Regions from separate parts of the Hymenobacter glaciei genome, predicted to be linked through region 1. Evidence: riboswitches for the same ligand, from Rfam matches in the RefSeq annotation. Region 1 holds a riboswitch; each other region holds the start of a gene.
The links. A riboswitch is a leader RNA that binds a small molecule or an ion and turns the genes downstream of it on or off. The one in region 1 is predicted to bind cobalamin.
Positions count from the first base shown of each region.

Region 2: another riboswitch for cobalamin. It lies ahead of ABD837_RS23585 (hypothetical protein); the one in region 1 lies ahead of ABD837_RS21285 (acyl-CoA thioesterase).
Region 3: another riboswitch for cobalamin. It lies ahead of ABD837_RS11625 (TonB-dependent receptor plug domain-containing protein); the one in region 1 lies ahead of ABD837_RS21285 (acyl-CoA thioesterase).

Region 1 is NZ_BAABDK010000032.1:79,744-83,010, reverse strand. It holds gene ABD837_RS21295 (putative sulfate/molybdate transporter) at 1-227, shown strand, start outside; gene ABD837_RS21290 (2'-5' RNA ligase family protein) at 235-921, opposite strand; gene ABD837_RS21285 (acyl-CoA thioesterase) at 981-1,373, opposite strand; cobalamin riboswitch at 1,519-1,743, opposite strand; gene ABD837_RS21280 (MDR family MFS transporter) at 1,944-3,267, opposite strand, start outside.
Region 2 is NZ_BAABDK010000035.1:42,883-46,149, forward strand. It holds gene merTP (mercuric transport protein MerTP) at 1-127, opposite strand, end outside; gene ABD837_RS23580 (ArsR/SmtB family transcription factor) at 124-489, opposite strand; cobalamin riboswitch at 974-1,174, shown strand; gene ABD837_RS23585 (hypothetical protein) at 1,353-1,619, shown strand; gene ABD837_RS23590 (DUF6580 family putative transport protein) at 1,682-2,260, shown strand; gene cobT (nicotinate-nucleotide--dimethylbenzimidazole phosphoribosyltransferase) at 2,267-3,267, shown strand, end outside.
Region 3 is NZ_BAABDK010000017.1:190,893-194,159, reverse strand. It holds gene ABD837_RS11630 (transporter) at 1-619, shown strand, start outside; cobalamin riboswitch at 704-919, shown strand; gene ABD837_RS11625 (TonB-dependent receptor plug domain-containing protein) at 1,083-3,140, shown strand; gene ABD837_RS11620 (DUF5074 domain-containing protein) at 3,210-3,267, shown strand, end outside.

The sequences.
Region 1 (3,267 bases):
TTCCGTTGCCGGTGCTGGGGGTGCTGCTGCTGTTTGAGGCGCTCTCATTGGCCACGCTGCTGCGCGACGTGAGCAGCAACCGCAGCGACTTGCTGGTGGCGCTGTTGGTGGGCCTGCTTTGCGCCGGGCTGCCGTATGGCTACCTGGTGGGGCTGGTGGTGGGCACGGCCATTTACTACGCCATGCAGCGCGGCTGGGTGGGGCTGGGCAAGCAAACCCATATCTAAAACTAACTCACAGTGCATACCGCTCCAGCAGTACCGTGTTGGCGGCCCGCTGGTACCAGTCGTTGTACACCAACTCCAGCACATTCACCTCGAATGAGCCGAAGGGATGGTACTGGTATTGCTCGAGTTTTTTGAGCAGTGCCGGGCCGTTGCGCAGCTTGCTTCTGAAACGCAACACTGTGGTATGGGCTGTTTGAATGCTGTACCGCTGGTCGATGGACTGCTGGAAACCGGAGGCGCGGAAAAACAGGCGCAGCTCATCACGCAGGCCATTCAACGCGTTATCCGCTGCAAATCCCTGCACCATAATACCGCCCGGCGAGGCCGTGAGGCCAGTGAAGGTGATAGTGAATGGCCTAACATTATGCAGGATATTGCGCAAGGCTTCCACGTATTCAACAGAGCTAATATCAGTCAGCTTAAAGCCGCTGTAGCACGATATTATTGATAGAATAGTAAGGTGAATGTCCGAGGCTGGATAGTAGTACTGCTCCGGCTCGGTCAGCCGGAAATCGGCCAGCATAGCTTCGATGGCGGCGGTAATGGACGCGGCCGGCCGGGTGAGCAGCGTGATGCCCATGCGCAGATTTGCTTCGTAATCAATAAGTGGGTCCAGCTCGGCATCGCCCTGGGCCAGCCGCTGGATGGCGGCCTCGCGCATGGCATTGTAATGCGCTTGCAGGTTTGGATTCATGCGAAAAGGGAATGGCTGAGGGCGCCGAAAGATACTCGACGCCCCAGTCTGTGGCCCTGCTATTCGGCCTTAAGAATGCGCACGGGCCGCTTGTGCTCATCTACCGCCACGAAGGTGAACAGGCCCGTCACGGCTTTGTGGCGGTCGTCGGAATACATCTGCTCCACAAACAAATCGACGCGCACTTTCAGGCTGGTGCGGCCTACATGCTCGATGTTGGCCACCAGTTCTACCAGCGAGCCGCCGGGAATGGGGTGCGTGAAATCGACCCGCTCGGATGACACGGTTACCATTTTCAGGCGCGAAAAGCGGGTGGCGGCAATGAAGGCCACTTCGTCCATCAGCAGCAGGGTGGTGCCACCGAAAAGGGTATCGTAATGGTTGGTGGTATTGGGAAACACGGCTTTGAAAATGCGCGTTTCGGCACGGGCAATGCGGTCGGTTAGAAGCATGGGTAATGGGAAAGGAGGTGATAAACGGCCTCGGCCTGCTTTCAAGCCCATTCTCATAAAGCCAGCCACCGGCCGCACGCCATCCCGCCCGCGCCCATGGCGCGGCGGTACGGCACCGCCGATGCCAGCCCCAAAGCGCGAGGGCAGCATCACTCGGCGGCCGGCAGGTCTCCTGACTTGTTTCGGGTAGGCCCCGCCCTTCTCAGCCCGGTAATAGCGGGCCAATGGGCTTGCAATGGGGCCACCGGCTCCGGCCCATCGGGGCCGGGAAACTCACAGTAGCGCGTCTGTTCGGGAGTTGCACCCGATTCCCTTTTAATCTTTACCCAAGCCGAAGCCCAAGGAAAAAACCGTCCGCTGATTGAAGGAAATCAAACCGAGAACCAACGGCGCGAAGGTACACCATGTATGGCAGGGCGCTGGCCGAACAGAATAAACAGAACGTCATGCAGAGCGCAGCGAAGCATCTTGCCCGCCACCACTAACTCAATCGTGCGAACATCTTGGGTTAGCAACAGCACGCGAGATGCTTCGCTGCGCTCTGCATGACGTTCTGTTTGAAATACCTAACTACTCCGCTATCGTTGGCACTTTCTCGTTGGCTTTGCGCAGCGGCAGTTCTGGCACCAGCAGCGTGAGCAGCAAGCCTCCTACAACCAGTAGAATGTCAACCATGTAAACCCGGTGGATGGCCGTGGCGAAGGCTGCCCGCACTTGCGGGTTGGCGCGGGCTGTTGCGGCGGCTGAGGGCAGGGCCGGCCCTTCGGCCACCACCGTCTGGCTCGTGGCGGGGGCTTGCGCAGAGGTGGGCAGCTCGTGGGCCAGCGTGAAGCTGAGCACCGCACCCAGTGCCGAAGCTGCCAGCGCCCCGCCAATCTGCCGGAAAAACTGGCTGGCGGAAGTAGCCTGGCCCATGAGCGCAGGCTCCGTAGCATTTTGCACCGCCAGAGTGTAGAGCGGCATGGTGGGCCCGAGGCCCAGCCCGCATACAGCCAGATACATAAGTACCTGATAATACTGCACGGTGGGTGGCATGGTGGCCAGCAAGCTCAGCCCAACCAGCAGCAGCACAAGGCCGCCCAGCATCCAGCGCTTGTAGTGGCCGAAGCGCGACACCATCTGGCCGGCCAGCATCGAGCCCGTGACCACGCCCAACGACAGCGGCATGAGGCTGGCCCCGGCCCGCGTGGCCGACTCGCCCAGCACGTTCACCATGAACAGGGGCTCGAAGATGATGACGCCCAAAAAGGCCCCGCCCATGAAAAACAGCGCCGCGTTGGCCGACCGGAACACCGGGTTTTTGAACAGGCCGAAGTTGAGAATGGGGTTTTCGTGCCGCAGGCTGCGTACCACAAACAGCACCAGCGCCACCATCGCGCCGGCCAGCAGTCCCAGCGTAAGCGCCCCCGACCACGGGTGCTGCGCCCGGTTGAGTTGCAGAACGACAACCAACGACCCCAGCCCACCCATTAGCAGCGCCGCCGAGAGGTAATCGAAGGGCTTCGGCTCGGTGCGCGGGCGCAGCGGCGGCATTTGCGTGACGATGAACCAGAGGGCCAGCAGGCCCAGCGGCAGGTTTACGTAGAACACCAGCCGCCAGCCCGCTACCCCGGGAATAAGGCCGTTGCCCTTGTCGGTTAAAAAACCACCTAGCAGTGGCCCCAGCACCGACGACGTGCCGAATACGGCCCCCGTGAAGCCCTGGTAGCGCCCCCGCTCGGCTGGGGCAAACAAGTCGGCGATGATGATGAAGGCCATGGCAAACAGCCCGGCCCCGCCAAAGCCCTGGATGGCCCGAAACACCACCAGCTGCGTCATGCCATCGCCCAGCAGTGGCAATGTGCCGAACTCGCCCGCCAGCCCGCACAAGCCCGAACCCACCAGAAACACGCTC
Region 2 (3,267 bases), on a different contig from region 1:
TGGCCACGCCGCCAAGGCCGCCAACCACGGCCAGCAATGGCGTGATGCAGCAGAGCGAAGCGGCCAGCGCGGCCAGCAGGCCGGCGCCAAATAAGGACTTGGATGGTTGAACAGGGGCGTTGTTCATTGGGCGGGTTGGGTGGCGGTGAGGCGGGCCAGCAGGGGCTGAAGCACGGGCAGGTGCTCAGCGTTGAGGGAATAGAACACGGTTTGGCCAACTTTGCGGGCGGTGACCACCCCGCCGTCCTTCAGCTTGCGCAGGTGCTGCGACACGGCTGAAATGTTCATTCTGAGTACGTCAGCCAAATCGCACACGCAGAGCTGCTTGTCGGCGAGCAGAAAGAGCAGCTGCAGGCGCACTTCGTTGCCGGCCAGGGCCAGCACACTGGCCAGCGAGCTTAGCGCGGGGGCTGCCTGGGCCAGGCGCTCCTGGCACTGCTGAATGTGGTCGGTGTCGGCAAAGACCCGAACGCAGGAGGTTGGATTCATGGAGAAAGAGAGTGGAAAAACTACTATCGTATTTAAGCTAATGCTAAAGTACGGACAAAAGCCTCCTATTTTGCCTAACGGCTGAGCAATCACGGCCTATGCGCCAGGCGACCTGTAATTCTTCCTCGCGGTAGTAGTCCTAAACAATTGCTGCGAACAGGGCTACCTTTTCTCTTGAAATTGCACCGAGTACTATCAACTGGCCTTTCCGGCCTGCGAGGGCAGCGACCAGCGCGGCCGCCCTACCCGCTGCCTCGACCGTAGGGGACCCCGAGCCGGCCGCTGCTGCTCACCCCGGCCGCCCGCTGAGCCGTGGCCCTCACCACCACCGAAGCCGGGCAGCTGCTAAACCCCGGCGAAACGGGCAGCAGCTGCTTCAACAGCTGCCCCTACGCGGCGTAAAGCGGAAGCACCGCCCTCAAATTTTCGCCACGCGGGGCCCCAAAACCTGTATCTTCGCCGCCGTTACGCGGGGAATGCGCTGCATACCCCGACGGCGAAAGGTTTCCGGCTTCGGCCGGAATCAAAAGGGAACCGGGTGCAACTCCCGGACAGACGCGCTACTGTAAGCTCCCGCCGGCCCTGGGCCGGCCACGGCGTTCCACGCAGCCATTGCCCCGGATTGGGGCGAGAAGGCGGACCGCCGGGAGCAAGTCAGGAGACCTGCCTTCCGCCGGCTGATGCTGCCTCCGCGCTATGGGGCTCTACTCAGAAGTAGCACCCCGGTTCCCGGACGCGGCCAGCGGCTGCGTGGCCGGAGGGTGCTTGCTGCTGGCCAGGGCTTTGGAAACGGAACAGCGGGCGTAACCCGGCCGGCATGCCCGCCGCCCGGCTGCTGTCTGCCACCCGCTTGCCCGCCGTCCATGCTTCCTTCGCCCGACCCGCAGCTTGCCCGCGCCGAAACGCGCATTTTCAAGGCCGTGTTTTCCAACACCGCCAACCACTACGACACGCTGCTTGGGGGCACCAGCAGCTTGCAGGTGCGCATGGAGCTATTCATGGAGCAGATGGACTCTGACGAACGGCTGCTGGCCGTGACCAGCCTGTTCACCTTCGTGGCCGTGGACGGGCACCGCCGGTCGGTGCCCGTGCGGCCCGCCGCCGCGCTACCACCCGTGGCGGCGGCCTGAACTGTCCGCCTCCCATTCACTTCCCTCCTTCTCGCTTTCTCTTACCACCTCATTTTATTTCCATGAAAGAAGTTCTGACCCCGCGTCTCTGGGTGTTGCTGGCCTTTGTGCTGCTGGCCGTGCTGGGCCGGGTGGCCCTGCCGCACTGGCCCCACCTGCCCAATTTCGCCCCCCTCGATTCGATGGCCCTGTTTGGGGGCGCGTACTTTGCCCGGCGGCGCTGGGCCGTGGCGGTGCCCCTGCTGGGCGTGTGGCTGAGCGATTTGGTGCTCAACTACCAGTACCTGGGCCACGTGCAGCTGTTTTATTCGGGCTTTTACTGGCAGTACGGCACCTACGCCCTGCTGGCGCTGCTGGCCCACGCCGGGCTGCTGCGGCGCGTGAGTTTCGTGCGGGTGGCCGGGGCCGGCGTGGGCGCGGCGGTGCTGTTCTTCCTGATTACCAACTTCGGCGTGTGGCTGGGCTCAGCCACTTATCCGCAAACCGGCACCGGGCTGCTGGCCTGCTACGCGGCTGGGCTGCCGTTTTTCAATCATTCGCTGCTGAGCAACCTGTTCTACTGCACCGTGCTGTTTGGCGGGCTAGAGCTCGCGCAGTGGCGCTTTCCGGTGCTGGCCCGGCCCCGCCTCGCTCATGCTTAACTACCGATGAACGAATTCACCATTCCGGCGCTGCGCCCGCCCGACGCGGCACTGGCCGCCACCATTCAGGCCAAAATCGACACCAAAACCAAGCCCCTGGGCGCGCTGGGGCAGCTCGAAGCCCTGGCCCGACAGGTCGCGCTCATTCAGCAAACCATAACGCCCGTGCTGCACCGGCCCCACGTGCTAGTGTTCGCGGCCGACCACGGGATTGCCGCGGCCGGCGTGAGCGCCTACCCCGCCGACGTAACCCACCAGATGGTGCGCAACTTCGCGGCGGGCGGGGCGGCCATCAATGTGTTCTGCCGCCTGCACGGCCTCGAACTGCGCGTGGTGGATGCCGGCGTGCGCGGCTCCTTCGCCGATCTGCCGGCCGCGCGCAACCAGAAAATCGCCGAAGGCACCCGCAACTTTTTGCACGAGCCCGCCATGACGCCGGCCGAAATGCACCGGGCCCTGAACCTGGGCGCGGCCCTGGTGAGCGAGGTGCACGGCACGGGCTGCAACGTGGTGGGCTTTGGCGAGATGGGCATAGCCAACACCAGCAGTGCTGCCGTGCTGCTGCACCGGTTGGGCGGTGTGCCCCTGGCCGACTGCGTGGGCCGCGGCACGGGCCTCGACGCGGCCGGGCTGGCCCGCAAACACGCGGTGCTGGCCGCCGCCGTGGCCGCCCACCCCGCCGTAGACGGCACCGACCCGCTGGCGGTGCTGGCCACGTTCGGAGGCTTCGAAATCGCGCAGCTGTGCGGGGCCATGCTGCGGGCCGCCGAGCTGGGCATGGTGCTGCTCATCGACGGCTTCATTGCCTCGGCGGCACTGCTGGTGGCCTGGCGGCTGGCCCCGGCCGTGCTGCCCTCTTGCGTGTTCAGCCACGAGTCAGCCGAGGGCGGGCACCCGCACCTGCTGCGGGTGCTGAGCGCGCAGCCCCTGCTGCGGCTGGGCCTGCGCCTAGGCGAAGGCTCGGGGTGCGCCCTGGCTTACCCGCTGGTGCAGGCGGCCGTGGCCTT
Region 3 (3,267 bases), on a different contig from region 1:
CAGCAATGGCCAGCGCCGCGAGTGGCACGCCGGGTACTCGACGCTAAAGCTGGGCCTGAGCCGCCGCACCGACGTGCAGCTCGAGCTGCCCCTCTACAGCGTCAACAAGCAGCAGCCCTCCGACCCCACCCAGGACCGGGAACGCCATGCCGGCTTCGGCGACGTAACGGTGCGCCTCAAGCACAACTTCGTGGGCGACGACCAGCAGGGCAAATTTGCCATGGCGGTAATTGGCTTTGCGCGCCTGCCCACTGGCGGCCAAGTCGGCGACGGGGCAGTCGAATACGGGGTGGTGCTGCCCATCGACGTGGAGCTCAGCGACGACCTCAACTTCGAAGCCCAGGTGGAAGCCGAAGTCGATTACGACCGCGAGTCTGCGCAGCACTACCTGAATGCGGTGCCTTCTATAGCCCTGGAGTACGATTTTGCCAAACACTTCGGCCTGCTCGCCGAAGGCGTGGCCCAATGGAACACCGAGCAGCGCCGTTGGCAGTCGTCGGTGAATCTGGCTCCCATCATCAAGGTCAGCTCCAACGTGCAGCTCGACCTCGGCACTCACCTGGCCCTGAACCGCATCAGCGACCACGAGTACTTCGTGGGCATCACCCTGCGGCGGTAGCGGTGTAGCGTGGACTCTGCGAGTCCGCGTCTTTCAAATAGATGTTCGTTTATGCGCGGACTCGCAGAGTCCACGCTACGCGCCTTACCTTTGGGCCGCCAAGGTGCCAGACCCCAATCGCGGGGCGCGGCTGAAAAGGGAATCCGGTTCAACGCCGGAGCTGTCCCCGCAACTGTACGCTTCATATCGGAGCGGGCCACACAAGCCACTGGTTACCAGCTGATTTTTCGGCCCGGCAACTGGGAAGGCGGCCCGCTCGGCGAAGCAAGCCAGGAGACCTGCCCGGGCATTCATAGGTTCAGCATTCGCGGAGGACGGATGGAGAAAGAAGACAGCGGTTGCTTTCGGGCAGCCAGATTATCCCACTGTTTTTCGGCCTCGGTCTGGCAGCCGGTTTCTTTCAATTGAAAGAGCTTGCGGGCAGATTTTGAATCGAATTTTCATCGCTGAGAATTTGATTCGGTTGCGTATTCATTCCTTGTTTGGCCGGGCACTGGCCGGTTTGCTGCTGGCCCTACCGGTTGCGGGCAGCGCCTGGGCGCAGATGCCAGCGGACTCAGCCCGCCTGAGCCGGCGGCTGCACCGCCTGGGCGAAGTGCGCGTGCGGGCCGTTGGCACCGAGCGGTTTGCCGTAGGCAGCACCCGCACCGAGCTCGACTCAGCCGTGCTGGCCCAGTACCGCGGTAGTAACCTAGCCGAGGTGCTGCAGGCCCGCACCCCGTTGGCGCTCAAATACTACGGCCCGGGTCAGCTGGCTTCCATTGCGCTACGTGGTACGTCGGCCCAGCACACGGCAGTGCTTTGGAACGGGCTGAACATCATGCTGCCCACCCTGGGGCAGACCGACTTTGCGCTGCTGCCCGTCGGGGCCAGCACCCGCGTCAGCATTCAGCCCGGGCCGGCGGCTGCGCTGTATGGGAGCGGCGCCGTAGGCGGCGCGGTCCTGCTCGACGGCGCCCCTGATTGGCGAGTTGGTAACCACAACAGCGTGCAGCTCGATGCTGGCAGCTTCGGCTTGCTAGGGGGCAACTTCGAGGCCCGGGCAGCTTCGGCGACGTTGGCAGTGCGGGTGGCGGCTAGCTACCGTGAGGCGCAGAACAACTACTCCTACGTGGTGCAGGAAGCGCGCGGCCCGGTGCGCTACTCCCTGCAAAATGCTGCCCTGCGCCATCAGTGGAGCTTTAGCCCCGACCTGGCTTGGCGGGTGGGCCGAGCAAGTGAGCTCACCGCGGCCGCCTGGCTAACCGACACTGACCGCGAAATCCAGTCCGGCACCGGCATCATCGGCGGCCAGGCCCGCGAGCGCGACCAGAGCCGCCGCCTCACGCTGGGCTACCGCCACGTAGGGGCCCGGGGCCAGTGGAGCGGCCGCACCGCCTGGTTCGAAGACGTGCTGAACTACCGCGACGGCGGCGCACCCAGCAACTCGCGGGTGCGCACCACCCAGGCCCAGGCCGAGCACACCGCCGCCCTGGGCGCACGCGGCAGCCTGCGCCTGGGTGCTGAGGTTCAGCACTTCGCCGCGCTGGTGGATGGCTACGGCGGGACCCCCATACGTGAAAACCGCGCGGCGGCTTTCGCCCTTTTGCGCTACGACCCGCGCCCGACCCTGCGCCTCTCGGCCAACCTGCGCCAGGCTGCGCTGCCCGCCGGCCTGGCGCCTCTCACGCCCACCCTGGGCTTGGAGTGGGACCTGTTGCGCTCGGCAACCGCCGCCTTAGCCGACTCTGCGGTGGCTTTAGAAGTAGCGAATCCAGCTTTGCCCGGCTCAGCCATTCGGCCGTTCGGCAATTCATCAACCCGCGCGTTCACCCATTCGCTCACGGCCAAGGCCAGCGCGGCTCGCAGCTACCGTGCCCCCACTCTGAACGAGCGGTACTGGCGGCCCGGCGGCAACCCCGACCTGCGGTCCGAATCAGGCTTTGGTTACGAAGCGGGCCTGCGCCATCGGCTGGCTACAGGAAAGGGGCTCACGCTTGAAACCGAGCTCACTGCTTTCCGGCAGGAGGTAGACGACTGGGTGCAGTGGCTGCCCAGCAACCGCACCGGTATCTGGAGCCCACGCAACCTGCGCCGCGTGCGCAGCCAGGGACTGGAAATGAGCACAACGCTGCGCCTGCGCCAGGGCCGCTACACCGGCTCCGCCCAGGTAGCTTACCACCTCACCGACACCCGCAAAACCCAGGGCACGTCCGACGACCCCGACCCCGTGGGCGTGCAACTGGCTTTTGTGCCCCGGCACCAGGCCAGCTTCGGCACCGACCACCGCTGGCGTGGCTGGCTGGCCAGCAGCACGCTGGTGTTCGGCAGCTACCGCTACATCAATGCTTCGGGAATAGACTACCTGCCCGGCACGCTGCTGCTGGGGGCCACCCTGGGGCGCACGTTGCGCGGCCCGGGCAGCACGCAGCTGTTGCTGCTGGCGCAGGCCAACAACCTGCTGGGCCAAGCCTACGAGAGCTACCCCGGCCGGCCGGCCCCGCCCCGCAGCTTGGGCGGCAGCCTGCGGGTCGATTTCTGATTTCAACACTTTCACTTAACTCCCCAATCTGCCGGCTACGGCCGGCGCTGTTTATTCTTCTCTTTTATTATGAAAAATCTGATTCCGGTGGGCCTGGCGGCCCTGGTTTTGCTTTCAGCCTGCGACC